DNA from 4 places in the Paenibacillus sp. 2TAB19 genome. Region 4 is predicted to be linked to each of the others. Evidence: riboswitches for the same ligand, from Rfam matches in the RefSeq annotation. Region 4 holds a riboswitch; each other region holds the start of a gene.
The links. A riboswitch is a leader RNA that binds a small molecule or an ion and turns the genes downstream of it on or off. The one in region 4 is predicted to bind cyclic di-GMP.

Region 1: it holds a riboswitch for cyclic di-GMP, as region 4 does, so the genes downstream of both, AB4Z33_RS11765 (EAL domain-containing protein) here and AB4Z33_RS21705 (choice-of-anchor A family protein) in region 4, are expected to answer to the same signal.
Region 2: it holds a riboswitch for cyclic di-GMP, as region 4 does, so the genes downstream of both, AB4Z33_RS08160 (SpaA isopeptide-forming pilin-related protein) here and AB4Z33_RS21705 (choice-of-anchor A family protein) in region 4, are expected to answer to the same signal.
Region 3: it holds a riboswitch for cyclic di-GMP, as region 4 does, so the genes downstream of both, AB4Z33_RS30375 (methyl-accepting chemotaxis protein) here and AB4Z33_RS21705 (choice-of-anchor A family protein) in region 4, are expected to answer to the same signal.

Annotation. Positions count from the first base shown of each region.
Region 1 covers NZ_JBFRGE010000021.1:36,116-41,513, reverse strand. The annotation lists gene AB4Z33_RS11770 (hypothetical protein) at 1-399, shown strand, start outside; gene AB4Z33_RS11765 (EAL domain-containing protein) at 461-3,085, opposite strand; cyclic di-GMP riboswitch class I at 3,183-3,269, opposite strand; gene AB4Z33_RS11760 (FAD-dependent oxidoreductase) at 3,480-4,043, opposite strand; gene AB4Z33_RS11755 (MarR family winged helix-turn-helix transcriptional regulator) at 4,298-4,741, shown strand; gene AB4Z33_RS11750 (MMPL family transporter) at 4,781-5,398, shown strand, end outside.
Region 2 covers NZ_JBFRGE010000013.1:19,517-24,914, forward strand. The annotation lists gene AB4Z33_RS08145 (ComF family protein) at 1-491, opposite strand, end outside; gene AB4Z33_RS08150 (DEAD/DEAH box helicase) at 791-2,770, opposite strand; gene AB4Z33_RS08155 (hypothetical protein) at 2,915-3,385, opposite strand; cyclic di-GMP riboswitch class II at 3,640-3,721, shown strand; gene AB4Z33_RS08160 (SpaA isopeptide-forming pilin-related protein) at 3,755-5,398, shown strand, end outside.
Region 3 covers NZ_JBFRGE010000157.1:18-3,842, forward strand. The annotation lists gene AB4Z33_RS30370 (DUF1836 domain-containing protein) at 345-1,115, shown strand; cyclic di-GMP riboswitch class I at 1,187-1,272, shown strand; gene AB4Z33_RS30375 (methyl-accepting chemotaxis protein) at 1,367-3,163, shown strand; partial or broken gene AB4Z33_RS30380 (ATP-binding protein) at 3,361-3,825, shown strand, end outside.
Region 4 covers NZ_JBFRGE010000055.1:38,455-43,852, reverse strand. The annotation lists gene AB4Z33_RS21710 (5'-nucleotidase C-terminal domain-containing protein) at 1-828, shown strand, start outside; gene AB4Z33_RS21705 (choice-of-anchor A family protein) at 911-2,584, opposite strand; cyclic di-GMP riboswitch class I at 2,639-2,726, opposite strand; gene AB4Z33_RS21700 (HD-GYP domain-containing protein) at 2,947-4,470, shown strand; gene AB4Z33_RS21695 (cupin domain-containing protein) at 4,536-4,997, opposite strand; gene AB4Z33_RS21690 (hypothetical protein) at 5,226-5,398, shown strand, end outside.

The DNA of each region.
Region 1 (5,398 bases), on a different contig from region 4:
GTAGCTGCAGCGCTAGGCCTAGGAGCGGACGAGCTTAAAGAAGCACTGGATGGCGGGAAAACGATTGCGGCACTTGCTGCCGAGAAAGGCATAGCCGTACAAACCGTTATTGATGCGCACATAACCGAAGTGAAAGCCAAGCTCGCCGAGAAGCTTGCGGCGGGAGAGTTGACGCAGGAGCAGTATGACGAGAAGCTTGCAACCTTGGCTGAGCATGCTGAGAAGCTTGTAAACGGCGAGCTTCAAGGGCGCGCTCAAGATGGCGGCAAAGGTCCGCGCGGGGAGCGTCCTAACGGAGCGCGAGGTACGAAGGAAGGTGACAAGCCGGCAGCGGAGAACGGGGCACAGGCAAGCGAAAGCGAATCGGCATCTCAAGCCGAAACCGGAGCAAGCGCTTAAGACGAACAATGGCAGTACAGGAGGCTAATCCTGTACTGCCATTCGTTGTTTATGCAGTGCTTTATGCTGCACTGCCGGCCAGCAGCGCTTCGAACTGATGGGCCGGAAGCGGCTTGCTGAATAAGTAGCCTTGCAGTTCATCGCACTTCAGCTCCTTGCAAAATTGCGACTCGTCATCGGTTTCAACACCTTCTGCCACGACCCTCATATCCATACTGTGCACAAGCTCGATAATAGCCCGAACGATCGAGGACTTCTTCTCGTCGGTCGTAATGCCTTGAATGAACGAGCGGTCAAGCTTCACATCGGAGATCGGCAGCCTTTGCAGCTGATTAAGCGTTGAGTAGCCGGTGCCGAAGTCGTCCATCGAGATTAAGATGCCGAGCTTGCGCAAATACTGGATCGTTTCAATGACTTGCTCCATATTACGCATGAAGACGCCCTCCGTAATTTCAATGCTGACGTATTCCGGCGATAATTGCGTATCTTCTAACGCGGATACGATCATTTCGATTAAGTTTCCTTGGAAAAAATGTCTGCCCGAGATGTTAACCGATACGCATATCGGAGGTAATCCCGCATCCTGCCACGCTTTGTTCTGGCGGCAAGCCTCGCGGAACACCCATCGGTCAATTTCTAATATGAAGCCCGCCTGCTCGGCAAGCGGAATGAACTTATCTGGCGGAATAAGGCCCAGCTCGGGATGCTGCCAGCGGATAAGCGCTTCTATGCCGCATAACTTCCCTGTCGAGGCGCTCATTTTCGGCTGATAGTGTAAGGAGAATTGGTTCGTTTGCAGCGCATTGTAGAGTCCGTTCTCCAAGTGCATCTTCTCTGTCATGACCGAGGCCAGCTTCGGCTTGTAGAAGCGGTAGCAGCCGTCGCCCTCTTCCTTGGCGCTGTACATGGCGATATCCGCGTTGCTAATAACGGTGTCGATATCTTCACCGTCGAGCGGATATAGACTAATGCCAATGCTGATTGTTAAGTAAAGCGGCATGCCGTCGATATCGAAAGGCTTGGAGAATGCTTCGCCGATCTGTTCCGCCATGTCGTGCACCTCCGCAACGTCGGTATATGAGCCGGCGAAGACGAATTCATCGCCACCGAGACGGAATACATCGAAGCTCGTTGCAGTCTCTGCGAAGCGGCTGGCAGCCTGCTTCAGGAGTCTATCGCCGGTTGCATGGCCAAGCGTATCGTTTACTTGCTTGAAGCGATTAATATCGGCGAACATAACAGCAATCTTATGCTCATTACCGGCATGTATCGTAATCATGTCTTGAATATGCTTCGTAAAGTGAAGCCGATTCGGCAAACCTGTCAGCATGTCGTAATAAGCGAGGCGATGAAGTTTCTCCTCCGATTGCCCAAGCATATACGCTTGAGCTTGCAGGCGCTCGCTGTTTTTCTGCGTCTCACCGAACATGTGGACGAGATTGACCGCCATTTGCTTGAAGTTGCTAATTAAGGCATGGATCTCGAAAATATTGCTGGACGGCCATTCGATCAGGTCTTCCTGCTTTAGGCGGCTCGGCAGATTGTTCGTCGCTTCGGCTAGTCGCTTCAAGCTTCTGCCTAGCCAGCGGTTAATGAAGAACGCAACAAGTGCGGCGAATAAGGCGAGTGTAATCAAATAAATGAAATGCGTGATGTATTTATTAAAAAGATAGTATTGATAGTTATGTAAAGGAATATCGATATGGATCATGAGGCCCGTATCATGGATGGGCGAGGCGTAACGGAACTTGCCTTCATGCCAAGTCGAGATATGGAGCGGATGCTCTTTAAGTACAGGAATAAGCAATTGAAGGTTGTTGCTTAGCGCTTTGTTAATCCGGTAGCTTGAGGTGTCATTACGGATGCTGCCGTTCCAAGGGATGACAGTGCCGCTTCCATCTGTAATGGTAATGGTGTATAGAGTGGACGAATGCTTGGCAATCAGCGATTGCAGGTATGCAAGCGTGGCCTCGGACTTATTGTCGTCATATCGAATCCTGCTCTCCATATATTCTCTTCCGATCATCGAAGCTACGTTGCTGGAAAGCTGCTCGGCGTGGCGGCTGGCTTCCTTGAAGGAGCCCGTGCTGCTAATGTAAATATTCAATAGAAACGGCAGTATAACGCACACGATCGAGAAATGAAACATGACGCGGTTGAGGGAGCTGGATCTGCGCCAATTGCGAGCGATGCCGGACCACTTTGAGAGCGGCAAATATTGCAGGGCAATATCGGCACACAGCGCGTTCAGCAGTCCGTTGATCGCCACAATCGACGTAACGAGCATCAGATCGGTCCCCATAGCGTTATATTGACCAACATGCGTAATATACGTTAGTGGGGCAGCGATAAGCAGCCAAAAGGCAGCGTCGCAGACGAACAGATGACTCGGGAACTTGCGAACGAGCAGACCGACAATGGCAATTTCCAGCAGTCCGATGTTATGGAATAGAGATTGATCCATAAGCTGAGTCCCAATCGTATGCACGACTGCGGCGGCCAGCAATCCGAGCCAGAACCCGAACAAGCGAAGTCCGACTAACAGGAATACGCTTGTAAAGGTGAATGTTATGCCATATAGAAAGGGATAGCCAAGTCTCTCGCTGATTAAAGCGAGCAGCGTGCATAGTAGAAAGGACAGGGCGATGATCCATCGATTACGCTTCGGTTGCTGTACAGTACTCAATTCGGGCCTCCTGGTAATATGTCAATGGAACGATTACGGTTGGATTTGACAATAAAAAAAGGATGCCAAACGGCACCCTCCTGCGGTCACGAATCATTAGGGTAACCCGGCGATCATGGCGTCATTACGCTGTAGACCCGTAGCTTTGCGTCCTATGCTTTCGCATAGTTTGCCCTTTGCCTATTCGGCTTTTCACCTAATATTCGACAATTTATTCTAAATTCCTTCTTTTTTTGAAGTATAGGAATATAGTTTCACACTATACCTCATGCCTATACTTCACCGGAATGAAACGCGCCTCGCCACCAAGGATGGCACAGAACCGAGCTGCGCAAAGACGCAGCTAACGGTTCGTGCGTAGCGACAGCCTTTTCACCTTGCGCAAACTTGAAAACTAAGCTTTCAGTACGTCGTGATCGACATAACGCTCGCCATTCATTTCGCTAATGATGTTGATAGCAGCTTTGGCGCCGTCGCCGGCCGTAATGATCGCATGAACGCTTACGCCTGCTACCGTTCCAGCGGCCCAGATTCCGGGAATGTTCGTTTTGCCGCTTGGATCGACAGCGACTACCGTCTTGATGCGCGGCTCAGTACCCGCTTTTGTCTGAACGCCGATATGCTCGGCAAGGTCAGTTGCGGCTCCGGTAGCGAGCAGGACATGCTTTGCCTCGTAAGCTCCGCCATCGGATTCAATCATGAAGCCGCCTTCGATGACAGTAATGTTCTGAACGGTTTCCTCCTTAATCTCGGTGCCGAATTTGAGCGCCTGCTTCTTGCCTGTCTCGATGAGATCGGGACCGCCGATTTCGACAACGCCGTAATGGTTCTCGAACCATGCGCGTTTCGTCATCCCTTTGTTATTTTCGAACATGACTGTCTTTTTGCCTGCCTTCGCGCTAAAGATCGCTGCGCTTGCTCCTGCGGGTCCAGCTCCGATAATTGCAATATCGTACACGCGTCCAACCTCCAAATGTATTTATTTCGTTCCTCTTTCGTTTTCGCCAATATTATATAAATGTTCCGCGGCAAAAATCAATCGGACAATTCTAGCCCGTTCACGATATGTTCATTATTGACGCGTTGCATTCGAACCGCGTCTTTGATATAGTTCGAATATCGAATAGTTCTACAGTAGAATTAGTTTGTCCGAGTCATTGAAGTCATTAGTGTTCGGACCATTACGACAGAGAAGGAGGATCTGATGCGGGAATGGATCTCAAACTATCCAAAGAAATTATACATCGCTACGAGGCTGCCCACTTCTTGGTTAACCGCCGATTAAACGCTTTGATACGCGAGCTGATGCCGGAAGAGCTGACGATCGACCAGTTCTCGACGCTGCGATATTTGCATAGCCAGGGGCGGAGCACGTCCTCGGAGCTGGCTGATATTTTCTGCGTGGGCAAAAGCTCGATTACGGCCATTATTAATCGCCTTTTCGACAAGAATCTGATTTATCGTCTGCCTGATGAGAAGGATCGGCGCGTCACGTATTTAGCGCTGACAAAGGAGGGAAAGCAGCTTTTTGACGAGATGGATGTAAAGATGTATGAGCTGCTGCTAAAGTATATCAGCCCGTTCGACGAGCAGGAAGCGATCACGTTCATTCAGACGTTCGAGAAGCTCGCTCATGAACTAGGCAAACCACAATAAGGCTATGAAGCGTAATCGTGAAGGGAGAGCAGAGAGAGAATGAGAGTCATACTGAAGCTGAAGTGGTTAGTGCTTGTATTATGGATTGCGGTGGCAGCAGGGCTGATGATTACCGCGCCGGCAATGGGGGAGCTTGTACGGACCAAAGGACAGATCGGCGTGCCGGAAGGTTACTCCTCGCATATCGCTAGCGAGCTCGTGAAGGAAGTGGGAGGCGACGATGGCGCAAGCGGCATGGCGACCGTGCTCGTCTTCCATAAGGAAGGCGGCTTATCGGAAAGCGACCTAGCCGAAGTGAAGGGCGGCGTTGATAAGCTGAAGGCTGAAGGCGAGGCCATCGGCGTCACGTCGGTTACAAGCCACTTCGATACGCCTGAGCTGAAACCGCAGATGGTGTCCGAGGACGGCAGCACCGTTCTGACGCTTTTGAGCGTCGAGGCCGGCGACCGGGAGCTGGTCGAGCTGAAGGACGGTCTGTATGAGTCGCTGTCCGATATCGGCATTGAGCATTATTATACCGGCAACTGGATTATCTCCGAGGATGTTGTGCAGAGCTCGCAGGAAGGGCTTAAGAAGACGGAGCTTATTACGGTCGGATTCATACTTATCATCTTGTTCATCGTCTTCCGTTCGGCGGTTGCGCCGATTGTGCCGCTG
Region 2 (5,398 bases), on a different contig from region 4:
GCACAAGCCTCTGCCGTACTGCCGGTTGTATATATATCGTCTATTAATAGAATTCTAGCCTTTGTTCTAGCAGTGCGCTCAGTCTTACTGGTGTAAATATGCTCCAACCTTCCTAACGACCCTGCATCCGTACGAAAAAGCTTCTTCGTATCGCTTATGCGTTCCGAACGCGACTTGAAGCTCTGCTTCCCGGTGTGACGCTCGCGGTTAAGCAACGCCAGCAATGGCAACTGGTAATGAAAAGCCAGATGGGCGGCAAGCTGCTCGGCTTGATTAAAACCGCGCTCCTCTGCTCGCACGGAGCTTACAGGAACATAAGTAATACCGTCCCAGCAAGCCGTTGCACTTCCTCGCTTCAAGGTTTCGCCAAGAGCGAGAGTTAATTGCTCGAAGACAGGCTGCAGCATTGAACCGAGTAGCGGAGCCAACTCCTCATTTCCTCTATATTTATAGAGCGCCAGCCACCCCTTCATCGTATGATCATATTGCACCGCACTGCGGTTGCAAACGAACGATCGTTGCGGTTCGCGAATGCAATCGTCGCATCGGATGCCCCGGCCGCATCTTGGACATACGATGGGAGTCAGCCATGGAATGGAGGACAAGCAAGGTGAGCATAACTGACGTCTCAGTTGGGATGGCAATTTCAGAGCGCTAGAGCGCTGTCTCTTATCGGATTGGATAGCTTTTCGGCAAATTGCACATGTATCTGCACGTGGAGACAACCACTCTGCTTTATCTGTCAATGAACTTAGCCGTTTACCCAGCCAAGGGATAATGGATGCTGCGTTCATCGGCTTATCTCCTTGCTAGTAGCTTTCGGCAGTAAATACCCTTGCTTGCGCGCCATGCGATTCATCGACTTAATATGGCTTACGGCTCTCGCTTGGGAACGGTTATGCTCGCTGCTGCAAAAAAAGACACGTCCAGCGGGATCGTCGGCTGAGCGGCCTGCCCGGCCAGCCATTTGGACAAGCGATGCTTCATCGAACAGCCTACCGTCCGCATCCAATATGTACACATCGCTTCGCGGAATCGTTACGCCCCGCTCCAATATGGTCGTTGTTACAAGCACTCGAATCTTTCCCTCGCGGAATTGTTTCACTTTTGCAGATCGTTCATCGTCCTGAGAGGAAGTTGCTGCCACCTCAGCCAAATAAAGCTGTGATCGCAATAAGCCGGCCATCGGTTCCGATTGCTCGATTCGCTGAACAAAGACGAACAGCTGGGCTCCCCGCTCTACGGAGCGGCGCAGCTCGGATAATAGCGATTGAGGGAGTCTTCTTGTCTGTAGCAGTCTAGCAACCGTTGCCGTTCGAAGCAGCTTTGGTACGGGGAGCGGATGCCGGTGATAGCGCACCGGGACTCTTGCATGAGGCAGCGCTCCGCGTTTTGCATCCCGCTGCATGGCAAGAGGAGGCGTAGCGGACAGCAGCATTCTAACTGCGCCCGGCGCGCAGCTCTTGTCCGCCGCATAGTGCAGCGTATCGTCATTGACAAAAGGAAAAGCATCAAGCTCGTCAATAATGACCAGATCGAAGCTTTGCTGGAAACGAAGCAATTGGTGCGTAGTGGCCAGCGTAATGTCGCCTTGCTCCCACCTTTGCTCGCTTCCTCCATATAGAGTGACAACTGACGCTGTCGGAAACGCCTTACGAATACGCGGATCCAGTTCAATAACGACATCTCGTCTAGGTGTTGCAATAAGCGCCTTGCCGCCGCGCAGCAAAATGGATTCGATTAGAGGGAAAATCATTTCCGTCTTGCCGGCCCCTGTAACCGCCCATAGAAGAAAGCTCTTAATTATGCTCGTTGCATATGGAGCCGACTTCCTATCTTCCATGGGCGACTCTGCAAACCGAAGAGCCTTCGATGTTGCCTCGGCTTGCGCAGGACTTAGATCCCATTTGGACAACCTCTCCTCTACAGTCGAGAACTTGCTTGCAGGAATGAGAAATTGCCTTCCTCGTTGCCCTTGGATAAGCAGCTCGCATTCGCGGCTACGACCCATCTGGATGCAGCTTGAGCAATAAGCGCATGCTCTGCCGCAAGATGCGCAGGTTGTGCGGCGCATCTGTGGTTCTCCGCTGCCGCAGCGCAAGCAGCGAAGTTCGCGCCGGCTCCGGCGCAGCAGGCTTGTCCGGTTGCCGGCAGTTGCGGCAACCGAACCGTGCAGGCGCACGAGCCCGAGCAGAGCAGCCAGCTGGAGCACATCGCTCCAGCCGCTGTCCGCACCGGGCACGCCCGCGCCCTCAAGCAGCGCCTGCGCTTCGCCCCGCAGCAGCGCGCGCCCTTGCAAGAGCGCCGCAGCCTGCCTCGCGGCGGCGGCCACCGCCTCCAGCGCAGCCCCGCTATCGCTTGCCGCGCCACCCCAAAGCTCGCGCTCTACCGCCGCTCGCTCCCAGCGCTCCGCGCCCCCGCGCAGGCTATCGCCCTGCCGCTTCCCGGTGCGCATGCTCCGCCGCGCGCCGGCACCCTCACTACACGCTCGCGCCACATAAGCGGCGAGCCCGCCAATCACATCCTCGCCTTCACTCCCCTTCCCTCCTCGTCGCTCCTGCTCTCTATTCCAAAGCTCCGCCGCTCTGCAAGCATCTCCGAGCGGCAGCGGCTGCCGCCAAAGCCAACCTTCCATCGCCGCTTCCCCCGCTCTCCCCATACGTTGACCAATCGCATGGTGAAGCCAATACATCCGATCAATAGCCGGTGCAATTGTCGTATAAGCGCTCCATTTACCTATCTTGCAAATCACATACACATAAGCCCGCATCTTTTCCTTGCCTCCCGCATATTGTATTTCTTAGTGCGTTACCGTCTTCCCTAAACCAAAGAACGCAAAAAAAGCACACCCGAGGCGCATTAAGCGCTACAAAGTGTGCTTCACTTTCCTTACCGATATTAATTGTAGTATATACTAGAACGGCATTTTGGACAAATCAACCGGATTTTGCAAATCGATCAGCACGGCTTGGATACCATCCTTCAATATGCCTTCAGCCTGCAGCTGCCACATAAGCTGATTGGCATCGCTTTCTCCAATCGTTACACCTGTTTCCAGGCCGGTGTCATGGCGGCTTCGCTTCAATATTTCCGGTAGTTCGTGTACGGTAATCTTATTCCCTTTCCGAGCCATTCGATCAACAATAGCAAGCGTCTCTGCACTTGCGCCATTATCAACGACCGTGACTTTCACCTCATTGCCCGTTTGGCGAGAGAACGTCATTAAAGAACGCATATACCATTCCATATTATGCTGATCCTGGTCGGCTATAAGGACATAATGCTTGCTCGCCCGCTTCCGTCCTTGCCGTATCCAAAAAGCCAGATGAACCGACAATGCAGCCGCTATATAACATCCAATGACAAGAAGCAGAAGTTCCAACACGGCGGTCACCTCCTCTATGCGACACTATATGCGATATAGCGCCCACAGGTTCCGGTAAAAGCGGACAAGTTGAAAAATAGGTGGTTCGTCGTGACTTTCGACACGGGCATATTCTTTCCTACATATTTCAACATTTTAACACCCTTGCAGAAATACCAATATATGTTATCATTTTAGAGCAAACCATAGCATAAGTAGTATAGGAAAGCAGATAGAGTGGAGGAAGGGGGGAGAGCACCTCTTATCATTCATGCTTTTTAGGGAAGCGATGATGTATAATCTGCATTTGGACACTTGGATTATACGGAGCTAGTAGTGTAACCGGCCCTCTTAGAACTAGATTATCCAAATCTAAGAGGAGAGTGAACAATGAAGTTGGTCAAAAAACAGTTTGCGGTCATCTTGTCCATCATGCTCGTCTTGTCCATGTTCCTTGGCTCGATCGTCATGGCGCAGGGCACGGAAAACACGGGCGAGGAGTCTGCGGTGGAATCGACTTTGCCGCCTTCCGAGGAAACAGTTGTCCTCCCGGATGAGGAAAGTGCGCCACCTTCTGACGAGCCTTCCGAAGTACCCGCAACGAAGTTGCCTTCTCCTGAAAGCCTAACGGAATTGTTATTTACAAAAAGCGGCGGCGGTGGCGGCAGCAATTGCATCGGCGGTGGCAGCCCGCGGATATCCGGAGAAGGTATCCAAGGCACCTATGGCGGCGACTGGGGCGACAAATGCGGCAACATCAAAGTCTACAAAAAGTACTTCTATGACGATGATGACACGAAAGCCCAAAGCGGCGTAACGTTCCAAGTACTTAAAGGCGGCACAGTAATTACCTCTGGCACAACCAATAACTCTGGCTATGTAGAATTCGAAGATCTGGAACCGGGCGACTACAAGGTAGTCGAGGTCGTCCCGGCGGGCTTTACAACTTCGATCTCAAGCAGCGGCCAGTCGGTTAAAGTCGAGAAGGGAAAGACGAAAGAGGTTAAGGTATACAACACCCCTATCCTATCCGTCATTGCCGCTTGTACGGACGATCCTGGCCAATCCCGCAAATGGATCGTAACGAACGAAAGTAACGTGAAGTTTTATTTTAAATGGAAAACTACTGGTTCATGGCATGAAGAATACATTTATGGAAATGACTCATCGCCAATCGACGTCTCGGGCGCTCCTGGATCGATCACGATCAAATGGGGCGACGACTACAGCAAATCACTAACTGCACCAAATCCAGGCGAAGACTGCACACCACCGACTCCTACGCCAACGCCGGAGCCGACTCCTACACCAACGCCGGAACCGACTCCTACGCCAACGCCGGAACCGACTCCTACGCCAACGCCGGAGCCGACTCCTACGCCTACGCCGGAGCCGACTCCTACACCAACACCGGAGCCGACTCCTACACCTACGCCGGAACCGACTCCTACGCCAACACCGGAGCCGACTCCTACACCAACACCGGAGCCGACTCCTACACCTACGCCAGAGCCGACTCCTACACCAACACCGGAGCCGACTCCTACACCAACACCGGAGCCGACTCCTACTGTAGAGCCGGAACAGCCGGAACTTACTATTACGAATGTATGTACCGTTAATCCGAGCTCCACTCGCAAATGGAGAGTGCACAACTCGAGCAATGAAGATATCACCATTACTTGGTACGTACTCGAAGGCAATGACGAGTCTACTAATGAGGTGACTGTACCTGCAGGAAAAACGATTACGATTACGGCCAATACGATAACGACCGAATCGAAAGAAAACACGATCAGAATCGTATGGTGGGGTCCTGGCGAGTCTTCTAACTACGAGGAATTGGTGAACAACGGAACTCGCTGCGCAACGTCTCCTCCGGAGACGCAGACGCCGGATCCGTCACCTACTCCTACGCCGGAAGTAACGCCGACTCCAACACCGGTAGTAACACCAAGCACAGAGCCAACACCAACGCCCGAAGTAACGCCTACGCCTACTCCAACGCCTTCCACTGAGGTAATTGAAGAGGAA
Region 3 (3,825 bases), on a different contig from region 4:
AAGCAGTTAATAAAATAAGAAGAGCAACCATGAATAAATTGAATCCTATACCCATTTTCGTTTCTCACTACCCTTTGTTTTTTGAATTTTTTAGTTAACCAACCTGTACATCTCCTAACGTTAGGAGTGTGGTAATTAAACTATACKGAATGATTACAACATATGACAACCGTCGTATGCAACGTTAAGCGCCGTTTTTGCACGATAAACGGTATTTTGGAAAGCACGATGGCTTGTTTTCATTGAATATCGTCCCTTTACAACCCTCTAATGCGAGCATATGATAAGTTCATAAGAACTTGTAAGCAAATTTGACGAAGTCGTGAATGCMAGGAGGAAGGAATATGGAGTCCTTTACGCTTACTCGAAAAGAGATGGCGGAGCTGTTACTCTCCTTGCGCGGCAGCAGCAGTCAGAAGCCGATTCAAGTGCTGCAGAGCGCTTGGGCGAAGTCGCATCGGTACGATCTGGAGAAGGGGACGACATTGCCTGCCTTTCTCGCCACGCTTCTGCCGCCTATAATAGAGAAGTTAATTAAGGGCAGTGAGGTGAAAGGCTTCTCGCTGCAGGAAATATCGGCGCTGGGTCAGCTTATTGAATATTCGAACCTTTCCATTACTTCTATGCAAAATTGGGTCAAAAGAGACTTTAYGTCGTATTTTGACTGTCCGAAGGCCGGGAAGAAATATTCCCTTAATCAAGCTGCGCTGTTGTTCATTATCGATGATCTGAAGTCGAATCTCGACTTCGAGTCGATACGTAAGCTGTTCGAGATTGTGCTCGGTAAGCCGGAAGACGAGTCCGATGATCTTGTCGGTCCGATCGAACTGTACGCCACTTATACGAAGATGTTCGAGGAGCTCGACGCGAATAACGACCAATTACTCGATATTACCGGCCATCTGAAGGGGCAGCCACACCAGGACCTGCTTACAGAGGAGGTCATTCGAGGAGCGGCCAATCGGTTTGCGGACAGGCTGTCGGGATTGACGGACAAGCAGCGGGAAGCGATACGCAATATTTTGCTGGTAGCCGTCATATCGATTCAAACGTCCTATTTTCATACTCTCGCAAGAAGGTATTGCAATGCGACCCTGTTCCTGAATTCGCCATGAAAAAATAGGAAAAAAGGATGTACATGAGAGGAAATCTGTCCTATAATGTAAGCTGATGTAAAAAACAGACAAACTGAAAAAGGCAAACTTGTCGAAAGGCAAGGACGCAAAGTTATGGGCCTAAGGGGCAAGACGCTATGGCTGCCAGACCGCCAGTTGGTTAGATTAGCTTTATTTAGCTATCCGCCGACTGGGGCCTGGATAGCTTTTTTGCTATTTTTCGAGTAGACAGAGGGAGCGGGAGAATCAGCATGAAGGCAGCATCGTGGGCAACAACAGGAAAAGCATGGCTTGGCAAAGCACTGCAAACAGTAAGGCAAGTAAGCTTGAAAAAGTTGAACGGGAAGAAGATTACGACGAAGTTGTTTATTATCTCCGCCATTATTACCCTATTTAACTTAGGTGCTGGGGCATTCATCTATACCCAGAACTTATCGGTAGCAAACGCGGTAGATGAGTCCGAGAAGCTGTCCGAAGCTGAACGTAATTACCAAGCGGTGTCGGGCAAGCTGCTGAAGACGATGCTGAAAATGATCGATGCGATCGAGAACGGTACCGAGGAAGAGAACGCTGTTGCGATTAAGACGGAGTTAGCGACAATCCCGACTAGCTTAGAGCAATTAAGTAAACAATTCGAGGCTATGGATATTAAATATCCGGCCGAAGAGAATGCTCAAAAATATGTGAATCAGATCAAGGTGCTGGATCTTGCCTATACGAATTTGAGCACGACTTCTATTGATGTCAATGCATTAACGGCTGAAGAAAAGTCGCTGCGCGTGTCGGATCTGATCAGCGTCTACACGATCATAATTGATTTTTCCAAAGAAGCGATGGAGAAAAAGTTGTCTGAAGATACGCAGTCTATGCAGAAGTCGCTTAACAAAAGCGTCGATAGCGCGAATATAATCATTCTCGTGAATGTCATCCTATTGGCGGTATTGCCTGCCTTTATGATATTTGGCATTACACGTTCGATTAAGACCGGCTTGTCCGGCATTATGAAACGGATCGAAGCGTACCGGAACAATCAATTCACGGAGCAGTCGAAGCTGCAGCGCGCCGATGAATTCGGAGATATCGACGCATCGCTCGCCGACATGGGCAGCAACCTGCGCGAGACGATCAAAGCGACGATTGATGTGAGCGGTACGGTGTTAGGCGTATCGAACCAGATGACGGAGAAGATCGGCAGCAACCGTGACGCTTCCGAGCAGGTCAAAGGCCAGATCGAATATGGCAAGACGTCATTGCAAGCCCAGTATGACGACGCATCATCGATTTCGGCGGTAACCGAACAAATCTCGGCAAGCTCGGAAGAGATCGCGGCGTCCAGTGAGTACATAAATGGCGATATGCAGAAGATGAAGCAAGCATCGCTTAACGGCTCGCAACAGATGGCGGGCGTTGTGCTGAAAGTGAATGAGACGGCGGAGCAGTTCGATAAACTGACGGCCGCATTCGAATCGATGAATGAACGCTACGGCAATGTTGCGAAGTTCCTGGCAGGCATTCAAGATATTAATACGCAGACGAATCTATTATCGCTTAACGCATCGATCGAATCGGCACGCGCAGGCGAGCACGGTCGCGGCTTCGCGGTCGTTGCAGAAGAAATTCGCAAGATGTCGGGTCAGACCGACGCAATCTCGAAGCAGATTACGAAGGAGCTGGCGCTTATTCAAGCGGATGTCGCAGCCAGCGGCCGTACGATAAGCCAATTCTCGGATGTCATCAAGTCTACTCGCGAGACGTCGGAAACGGCTAGCGAGACGTTCCAGGCAATTGAAGCGCAGAGCGGAGTGTTATCTGATCAAGTGAGTGAAATATCGACTGCGATCAACGAGATTACGCAAGGCATGACGCATATCGTTACGGCCGTCGATAAGCTGCTGGAGAAATCGACGGAAGTGAACGGCCAGATGGAAGGAATAAGCGGTCTGTCCGACATGCAGAACGGCATTTCCGACGAGCTGGGCGAATTGTCGAAGCGGTTGACGGAATCATCGGAGGCGCTCAAGGAACGCGCTTCGGTATTCAAAATATAGGACAGGGCAATCAGGACAGGGAGTGCAGAGCGATAGCCGCTCTGCACTCTTTTTATTTATAAACGGCAAAGAGTGTCGGACATCGATCAATATGTCGATAAAGAAGGATAACGTTCAAGAACAGCGAATGATGAACGTATACAGACGGCATTGCCTTTGAACTAAGTTTAACTTACATATTGGAGACAGGTGATACGATGAGCGAAATGAACTTTCAAGTAAATTTACAGGGCATGATTGAACTGCTCTCCAAGCATCTATATTCGAATCCGGGCGTGTTCGTAAGAGAGCTGCTGCAAAATGGCGTCGACGCTATCACAGCTCGCAGGAAGCTTGGGCATCAATTTGAGCCGAAAATATTATTTGAGCTATACGCATCGAAAACAATTGCGATTCATGACAACGGCATCGGCCTTACGGAGCCCGAAATTCACCGCTTCCTCTCGCAGATCGGAAGCACGTCTAAACGCGAGGAGTTGGATGGGGATGACGACTATATCGGCCAGTTCGGGGTCGGCATGCTGTCCTGCTTCGTCGTAAGCGCTGAGATCGTGCTGATCACGCGTTCTGCGCTGGAGGGCGACACGCTGGAATGGCGCGGCCGACAAGACGGCACGTATACGATCCGCAAGCTGAAGCGCGAAGCGCCGATCGGGACAACG
Region 4 (5,398 bases):
CTCGCAGAGCAAGTTGGCGAATCGTCCGTTGCTCTTGAAGGCGCAAGGGAGAAAGTACGCGCAAGCGAGACGAACCTTGGCAACCTGGTTGCCGACGCTTTGGCCGACATCTCGGGAGCTGATGTTGCGCTTACGAACGGCGGAGGGATTCGCGCTTCTATCGATGCTGGCCCGATTACGAAAGGCGAAGTCATTACCGTTCTGCCGTTCGGGAATCAGATCGTGACGCTCAAAGTAACCGGCGCAGATATCAAAGCCGCGCTCGAGAACGGCGTCTCTGATTATCCGAATCCGAAGGGCGCTTTCCCGCAAGTGTCCGGCGCCGCTTTCAAAATCGACAAGGAAGCAGTCAAAGGGGAGCGCGTTCATTCCGTCACAATCGGCGGCAAACCATTGGATGAAGCCGCGACATACACCCTTGCCACGAATGACTTCATAGCTGCGGGCGGCGATGAGTACACCATGTTCGGCAAGTATCCGCAAGCCGGCATGTACGGCGCGCTGGATGAAGCGCTCATCGCTTATATTCAGAAGCTTGGCAAAGCAAATCCAACCATTGAGGGACGCATTAAGGAAGGAGTGAAACCCGCCACTCCTTCCCCTGAACCCGAGCCGAAGCCCGAGCCCGAGCAACCTGAACCGAAACCAGAACCTAAGCCTGAACCAAAACCCGAGCCTGCAGCCTCGGCCTACATCGTTGTAAAAGGCGATACGCTATGGGCGATTGCTAAGAAATACGGAACGACATGGCAGGTGCTTCGCGATCTTAATAAGTTAACGAATGCAGACCTCATCTTCCCGGGTCAAAAGATCATATTGCCTTCATAATGTAGCTTATACAAATGCAAAGGGCTGTTCCACGAGCGGATAACCGCTTAAGGAACAGCCCTTTAATTATTAGTCGTTGCTCTTATTTCTTCTGTGCAGAAAAGCGGATCAGAAATCCTAGCATTACGATTACCAATCCAGCCATGTAGAACGGCATGGTGCTGCTATCGCCTGTCTTAGGCAATGTATCAACATCCACTGAACCATCTTCCGGTGTCCCTAAGCCTATTTCTTCATCGTCTACCGTTACTTCTTCGTCATCCGTAGTTTGCTCCTCGCCATCTTCAGGCGCTCCGCCTTCATCCGGTGAGCCTCCCGGCACTTCTTCTTCATCAATAATCACTTCATCGGAAGGCGTCGGCGTTGGATCAGGTGACACTGTAGGCTCAGGAGTAACCGTTGCCTCCGGTATCGGAGTTCCCGTCGGCATCGGCGTCGGCGCCGGTGATGGCGTTACGACTGGTGTCGACGTTGGCGTCGCCGTTGGTGTCGCTGTCGGCGTTGCCGTCGGTGTTGCTGTCGGCGTCTCCGATGGAGTTGCCGTCGGTGTCGGTGTTGCCGTCGGCGTCGCTGTCGGTGTCTCCGACGGTGTCGCTGTCGGCGTTGGTGTCGGCGTCTCCGACGGTGTTGCCGTTGGTGTTGCTGTCGGTGTCTCCGACGGTGTTGCCGTCGGCGTCTCCGACGGTGTCGCTGACGGCGTTGGTGTCGGCGTCTCCGACGGTGTTGCTGTCGGCGTTGGTGTCGGCGTTTCCGACGGTGTTGCTGTCGGCGTTGGTGTCGGTGTTGCTGTCGGTGTCTCCGACGGTGTCGCTGTCGGCGTTGGTATCGGCGTCGCCGACGGTGTTACTGTCGGTGTCGGTGTCGGAGAAGGCGTCGCCGACGGGCTAGGTGTTGGCGTCGCTAGCGGTATCTCCCCCTCGAAAGGTACCCAATGCGGCTGAATTCTGCCTTTCGTGAGCGAAGCTCCTACTAATATGCCGTCGATATTGCCGCTCGTTGCCGTAATATCAGCCTGTGGCGCTAATAGACTGCCCTTGACCCCACTATTGCCGAGCGTCAGCGCCGTAGCATCCGGGAAGTTAAACAATATTTTAGATTGGCGGTCTTTATCGTCAAAGCCAAAATAACCTTGCCACCCCATTGATCGAGTCGCACCCGTAACGTTAATAATCACTGTCGAGCCATTTGGAACGTCCAGCCATACCTCATTCAGATCATACCCTACTGTAAATACATTGAGCTGAGGGTCTGTTCCCTTTAAAGTCGTTTTATTCGAATTGTATTGATCTTTGCTTGTTGTGCCGTTGGTCGGCAAAGCTGCCAGCTCAGCGGACAAATTCAACAAATATTCAGCTTCTGCTTCAAAATCGATAGGTGCCCCTTGATGCTTATTGCCTCTTACGAGCGTGAAGGCCGATGTTGAATGAAGCGTTCCGTAGTAGGCATCGCCATAATCAATTTGACCATTCGTGAACTTCAGTTCTCCGCCCGCCACTAAGCCAATGTCTCCCGATGCATTCGCTCGATTGACGCCAAATCCGGTTATATCAATATCTCCTCCGGCCGCCAGTCCACCTTCGACTTGCTCGTAATACAGCTTAAAGTCACCGAGCATGAACACGTTGTAACTGCCTGCCGTACCGAGCACAGAGCTGTTGCCTCCGCCTGCTCCAAATACAAAAGCGTTGCATAGAATGCCGAAGACGATGACCCCAGTCACGACTAGTGATGCGCTCTTACGAAATGCTTTTCTCATGATATACCCTCCCTATCAAAAAAAATAAAAAAGACCGCACACGAATACGAGATTCATGGCGGTCGGACGATCATAGCGCCTTAGGCGCTGTAGACTCCAGACTTTGCGTCCCACTCTTTCAAATGGTTTGCTATTGGCATAATCGAACAATTCGTTCGTAATCTATGACTCTATCAAAAAGGAACTATACCTATTTTAGCTAATTTTGGTCGCAACCGCAATCCGCTAAATTATATAACCATATGTAAAATATACCCATGTATGTACATGGAAATGAACTTCAATTCCGCTCTCCATATGCCGATTGTTAATATAGGTAATAGGAACTATATCATGAAGCTGTGAAAAGAGGAATGATCCCATTGAAGCAACTAGATCCGCACCAACAAACTCCCGCAAGCGTATATCGTGCTTTCCTCCTCCAGCTCGTCTACAACTATGTATTTGGATCGACCGTCGCCGTGCTCGGAGTCGGGGGCATCATCATTTTCTCCACGCTTAAGCTGCCCCAAGGCGAAGGCTTCGTGCTCGGCGTCATCTTATTCGCTTCTTTGCTCATTATGCTTGCCTGCGAGCTGTTCGTATTCTATCGGCATGCAAAGCCGATTCAAGTCGCTTTCCTGTCCGATCAGCCAACAGCGGAGCAGCTTCGCAAAGCTTATATACAAACGCACCGCTTTCCGGTACTGTCGCTGAAGCGGACTTTCGGACCTCATCTGCTCGGCATATCGGTGCCGGCTATTGCAATGAGCTATATTTTCATCCAAATGGAATGGCTCTCGTTCCCTTATTATTATATCGGACTTGCTTCCGTTGGCGCGCTGCTCGTTGCCAGTATGCATGCCATGATTGAATTTTTCCTGACCGCACGGGCTATTCGACCTGTTGTCACCTATATGCGCAACAAACATGTAGCACTCTATGGGCAGGATCTGACCCTCGGCGGCCAAGTATTTGCTTCGATTCGCACGAAGTTTCTGCTAAGCGCTTTTTTAATCGGTACGCTTCCACTGCTCTTGCATAGTCTTGCGGCTCAGATCAGGCTTGAAGGACTGGACGGCGGGGGCACCTCCGCCTATTGGCAATGGGCCGGTATCATTCTTGTTATCGGCGTCTTCTTCTCCTTGTTCGGCGCCTCGCTCCTATCTCGCAATATTGAGGATCCGATCCACAAGCTCCAAGCTGCGATGATTGCCGTGCAGAACGGCCATTACGACACCCGCGCGGAAGATATTCATTCCGATGAATTTTCGAAGCTGGTCGCAGGCTTCAACCATATGATCGAAGGTCTGCAGGAGAGGGATGAGCGTAATAAGCAGCTTCACCAAAGCTACTTCTTCACGCTTGCTGCCGCGCTTGACGCGCGCGACACCTATACCGCGGGTCATTCGGAACGCGTTGCCGAATATTCCGTCGCGATCGGCGAGCAGGCTGGCTGGCCGCAAACCGAGATTGAACTGCTGCGCAAGTCGGCTCTGCTTCATGACATCGGCAAAATCGGCATTCGTGACTCGGTGCTGTTGAAGGATGGCAAGCTAACGGACGAGGAGTTTAATCAGATTAAGGCACACCCGGGACTGGGCGAAAATATATTGAAGCAGATTGAGCCTGCGGACGCGATGGCCGATCTGCTTCCGGGCGTACGCTCCCATCATGAACGCTATGACGGACGCGGTTATCCCGACGGGCTCGCAGGAGAGCACATTCCTCTGCTTGGCCGAGTTATTGCCATTGCCGACGCTTTCGATGCGATGACATCGGATCGGCCGTACCGTAAAGGAATGACTCGCGAGCACGCCCTAGCGATTCTGAAGGAAGGCAAGGGAACACAGTGGGATCCCGCCTTAATCGAGCTGTTCATTAATTCGCTGCGGCAAAACGAATAATAAAAATAAGAGCTTCGCGACCGGGCATTATGCCACGCGCGAAGCTCTTATTTATTGGAGCGAGCCTATTTTTTGATCAGACGGAAATCATCATAGTGGAAGCCTGGCGCAACGACGCAAGATACGAGTACCGGCTCGTCGCCGAGCGCTCTCGCCATCTGCCATTCGTTAGCCGGCACAAGCGCCTGTGGTTGATGTCCTGCGGAAATGTCCGGGCCCACAATAATTTCCTTACGGGTATGCGGGTCAGCTTCTGTTCCGCCAAGCGTGAGCAGCAACGGGCTTCCCGAATGCCAGAACCATACTTCGTCGGAGTAAACCGTATGCCAGTCCGAGAACTCCTCAGGATGCAGCAAGAAATAAATCGACGATGCGGCAAAACGCGGTCCCGAATACGGAGCGCCGAGCACCTGCTGCGGAATTTCAAAATTAGCTTTCCAAATTTCCTTGTACCATCCGCCTTCGACATGCGGCTTAAGATCAAGCGCATGCACAAGCGGCGACAGCTCCTTCACTGTTGCTCCCATCCCAATCAACCTCTCTCTGTTATGCTCTATTCTATTGAAAACTTTCATTCATTCTATCATATCGGAAATGCCGGTTCGCTGATTAATAGCAAAAATATAGTTGCTAATTGATCCCACGGTTATAAGCCTTGAATTGTTCACCTATTCGACCAACAAAAAAATGGAATTGTCTATGATTTTGGTCATTTATAAGATATACTTATAAATATAGCCGCAGGAGGTGAGCAGATGAGATTGACGATAAGCATGAAGCACAACCAAAGACCCGCGTTTCGCAAACGGTTCTTTAACCTGCTTATTATTTTGCCACTGCTGCTCACTGCACTGTTTGCTTACCAAGCAGGCAACAACTTCGAGTTGACGGCCGGCTCCAGCCGGTTCAATCCTGTTGCCCGCGCAAC